DNA from 2 places in the Oceanobacillus sp. AG genome. Region 2 is predicted to be linked to the other one. Evidence: riboswitches for the same ligand, from Rfam matches in the RefSeq annotation. Region 2 holds a riboswitch; the other holds the start of a gene.
The links. A riboswitch is a leader RNA that binds a small molecule or an ion and turns the genes downstream of it on or off. The one in region 2 is predicted to bind cobalamin.
Positions count from the first base shown of each region.

Region 1 (2,209 bases), on a different contig from region 2:
TATACTCCGGATATTAGTTCAGCTTGGAGCATGAGTGCTGGCCTCTCCCAGAAAACCGTTATTACAGGCAGCAATTCATTTGGGCTACCATTGCTTACTGCTGCGCTTGCTGCTTCTGTTGCTTATGTGATCTTGGTGAAGTTTGCGGGGCGCAGGAAGGGAAATAGTTAAATGATGAAAACAAAGGCGCAAGCGCCCTTGCAGGTTAAAAACGCGACGTCCTGTCGCAACACCTGCACTAGCACATCCTGTGCGTCGTAGCAACGTACAAACTGGAGCACTCCGGAATGAGATAAAGGAAACATGCCCCTTTAGGGGTAGACGTGAGTTGGGCTTTAGCCCGTTTTTAAACGGCCCTCCTTTAGTTTTGAGTTGATGTTGACTTTCACCACAGGGGTATAAGGGCGACTAAGCCTCACAAAGACCGCTCGACAAGTCTTCTTTATCGATTGGAGGAGTGTGAAGTTTGATAGTCGCTGGGCACTGGAGCCGGACGTGGCTAGCCCCGGATACCTAAGTTATCACAGCATTTTTATTTTATAGTTTCATGTATAATGAGAAAGAGGCAGGATTCCTTCTTACCTGCCCTCTGAATACTCCCGTATCTGCATCCGTCGACTTTTCCTTATTTGCGCACTTTGAAACAGACGCTTCTCCTCCTCCGTTTCCGGAATCACGCCACTCACTTTGGTTGGAATTCCTTCACTATTAATTGCAACCATCGTCAGAATTGCAGTAGTCGTCGTTGTTATTTCGCCTGTATCCAAATGCTGGCATTCCACTTTCACATACACTTCCATCGAGGTTCTGCCCGTAGAGACGACGACCGCCTCCAATTTTAATATGTCACCCGCCTTAGCAGTTGAGAGAAAATTCACCGTATCGATCGATGCCGTGACCACCACACTCCCGCTATGCTTCATAGCAGCAATCGCCGCTATTTCGTCAATTGATGCTAAAACAGTTCCTCCAAAAATTGTTCCCATATGGTTTGTATCCGGAGGTAAAACAAGCTTCGTCTGAATTGTTCTCGAAATTGTCGCTGGTAATTTTTCTTCCATTTCATAACCTCTTCTCTGTTCTTTGAAGTGACCGCTTAAGAGACTTCGGGAGAGTTTTTAAGGAAATGAAAAAACCCATCAAAACTGATGGGCATAATAAAGATAGCATCCTCAATAAAACAGTAATCTTTTACCGTTAAAAGTCAGAATAAACCTCATTATACCTTCCCAGCTCCCGAAGAAGATAACTTTCATAATAATGGCAGGTCTCCTGACTTATGCTTCCTCCTACTCTAATTCCTTCCCGTCCAAGACAGTGGATTTACTTATTTCGTCAGCATTTACAGTTGCGGGTACAGTTCTGGTTTCACACCAGATTCCCTATTAAGTCTCCTTAGACACCATGATTACGGGTCTTATCGTATGTAGTTATTTTCCATAAAAAGCTAAGTATTGTATCAAGCATAGTATAGATTGTTTAAATTAGCAATGTTAATGGAAGTTTATTAAAAACGAAACATAAACATATAGCAAATGTGGAACGTAATAATGAATAATTAGAAATAATCATTACAATATTCGCTAACTTTAAAAGAGGAGTGATCTGTTGAGCGACTGGATTCCAAGACTTATATTGCTCATTGTCGCAGTACCCTTTGTTTGGTATTTTGTTGCATTAAGTAAAAATGTAAGTAAAACAGAGAAAGAGCATGATCGGGATATGTCATATGAAATCAATCCGTTTACAGGGTTGAAAATGCCATCAAGTGATTCAAAGAAAGATAAGAAAAAAAGTGAATAAACCGCTTAACAAAATTAGGGGGAGCGACAAGCACTCCCCCCATTACTCTCTTAGATCGGCCACATCTCCATATTCTCTGCCATTTCCCAGAACATGTATTCAAATTTACTTGTTTTTACAACAATATCTTCAAGCGCTTGTAACTCTTTTTCAGATTTGCCTGCTGCGTAATCGTTAATTAACTTCTGGCAGTTTTCGGCGAGCTCGGTGAATTCTACCGATGAATACATTTGAATCCAATTACCGTAAAACTCATGCTCTAATGACTCTGGGTTTTTCGCTAATTCTTTTCCAATATAGTTATAGCTCCATGCACACGCCAGCACAGATGCAATCGCATTCTCTACACCGCCAAGCTGGGAGACATTCAGCATATAGCTTGTATAAGCAGTCATCGTAGCTGATG
Region 1 covers NZ_WOWT01000012.1:21,698-23,906, reverse strand. Annotated here, with positions in the region: gene GN217_RS07950 (hypothetical protein) at 1-171, shown strand, start outside; gene GN217_RS07945 (acyl-CoA thioesterase) at 579-1,061, opposite strand; cobalamin riboswitch at 1,246-1,422, opposite strand; gene GN217_RS07940 (hypothetical protein) at 1,609-1,803, shown strand; gene tenA (thiaminase II) at 1,854-2,209, opposite strand, start outside.
Region 1: another riboswitch for cobalamin. It lies ahead of GN217_RS07945 (acyl-CoA thioesterase); the one in region 2 lies ahead of GN217_RS10110 (ABC transporter substrate-binding protein).

Region 2 (2,209 bases):
CTCAAGGTAAAATAACCGCCGTTTATTTTCCCATTCCAGAGCACCATCTCCTCCCAAGGGAAAGTCACCACCGTTTATTTTCCCAATCCAGCGCTCCATCTCCTCTCAAGGGAAAGTCACCGCCGTTTATTTTCCCATTCCAGAGCACCATCTCCTCCCAAGGTAAAGTAACCGCCGTTTATTTTCCCATTCCAGAGCACCATCTCCTCCCAAGGTAAAGTAACTGCCGTTTATTTTCCCAATCCAGCGCTTCATCTTATCTCAAGGTAAAGTAACCGCCGTTTATTTTCCCATTCCAGAGCACCATCTCCTCCCAAGGTAAAGTAACCGCCGTTTATTTTCCCAATCCAGCGCTCTATCTCCTCTCAAGGTAAAATAACCGCCGTTTATTTTCCCAATCCAGCGCACCATCTTCTCCCAAAGGAAAGTAACCGCCGTTTATTTTCCCAATCCAGCGCTCCATCTTAGTCAAGGGAAAGCAACCGCCGTTTATTTTCCCAATCCAGCGCTCCATCTCCTCCCAAGGGAAAGCAACCGCCGTTTATTTTCCCAATCCAGCGCTCGATCTCCTCTCAAGGGAAAGTCACCGCCGTTTATTTTCCCAATCCAGCGCTCCATCTCCTCTCAAGGGAAAGTCACCGCCGTTTATTTTCCCATCCCAGCGTTCCATCTCCTCTCAAGGGAAAGTCACCGCCGTTTATTTTCCCTACATCGCATTCCGCTCCTTCGAATGGGAAAACACCCAGAATGCAGTTTGCTGAGGAATGGTAGAATCCTTCTTCCATTCATTCAATATCCTCGATAGAAAAAGTTAAATAAGATATTGATTTGCCTTCTTGCCCGGGCAAGAATAAAAAGATGACTTTCACATGAAAAAGGTGTACGATATGATATAGATTCATTTGATAAAATGAAATGCAATAGAAATAGGTGGATTCGATTGTTGAATTCTTAAAAGGGAAGTTGGTGTAAGTCCAACGCGGTCCCGCCACTGTATGTGCGAACGAGCTGTAAATACCACTGTGCGTTAAATGCATGGGAAGGTGCAGCGGAGTGATGAGCATGAGCCAGGAGACCTGCCTATTCTGTAACGCCAGCACTACGAGGATAGTCAGGTGATGGGTCTATATGGATGTATACCTATTTACTGAAGCATCTTCACACTGTGTGGGATGCTTTTTTTAATGAATTTTATTATTGGAGGAATGGAAATGAAAAGATTATGGCAGGGTTTGCTGCTCGCGTTCTTACTTAGTCTGCTAGTTGCTTGCGGACAAGGCGCGACAGACAATGAAGATGCAACTGGAAATACAGGTAAAGAAGAAACAACTGAAGAAGAGTCAACGAACGGTGATCATTATCCACTGACACTCACAGATGCAATAGATAATGAAATAAAGCTTGAGGAAGAACCGGAGCGGATTGTTTCATTGATCCCGAGCAATACGGAAATTACATTTGCTTTAGGACAAGGGGATAAGGTAGTCGGTGTGTCGGATCATGATAATTATCCGGAAGAAGTACAGGAAATTGAAAAAATTGGCGGCATGGAATTGAATGTGGAACTGATCCTTAGCCTTGACCCGGATATTGTCCTCGCCCATGAATTAGGGGTGAGCAGTGCGCAGGAAGCATTCGAACAACTTGAAACTGCAGGTATACCAGTATTCGTCGTTCAAGATGCACAGGATATTGCGAGCACTTACGAGACGATTGAAACCATTGGACAAGTTATCGGTTCTAAAAAAGAGGCAGAAGAACTGATTGCGGAAATGGAAGCAGAATTTAAAGAGATTCGTGAGCTGACATCTGAGATAGCTGAGGAAGATATACGGACAGTTTTCTTTGAAAATTCTCCTGCACCGGATATTTATACAGCAGGTCAGCATACGTTTATTCATGAGCTGTTGGAAATGATTCATGCTGAAAATGCCGCTGGTCAGCATGAAGGATGGCTCGCGCTTGATCCAGAGGAAATCATTGAACTGAATCCGGATGTCATCATCACTTCCTACGGTGCATATATTGAAAATCCAGAAGAAGAGGTTCTTTCGCGAAATGGTTTTGATGTAGTTGAAGCAGTTACGAATGAAAGAGTTTACGATATTGATGCTGATTTGATTACTCGTTCCGGTCCGAGACTAACAGAAGGGGCAAAAGAATTAGCTGAAGCGGTTTATCCGGAGCTGTTTGATGAAGAGTAATGTAA
Region 2 covers NZ_WOWT01000016.1:66,889-69,097, reverse strand. Annotated here, with positions in the region: gene GN217_RS10115 (hypothetical protein) at 356-514, opposite strand; cobalamin riboswitch at 912-1,098, shown strand; gene GN217_RS10110 (ABC transporter substrate-binding protein) at 1,212-2,204, shown strand; gene GN217_RS10105 (FecCD family ABC transporter permease) at 2,194-2,209, shown strand, end outside.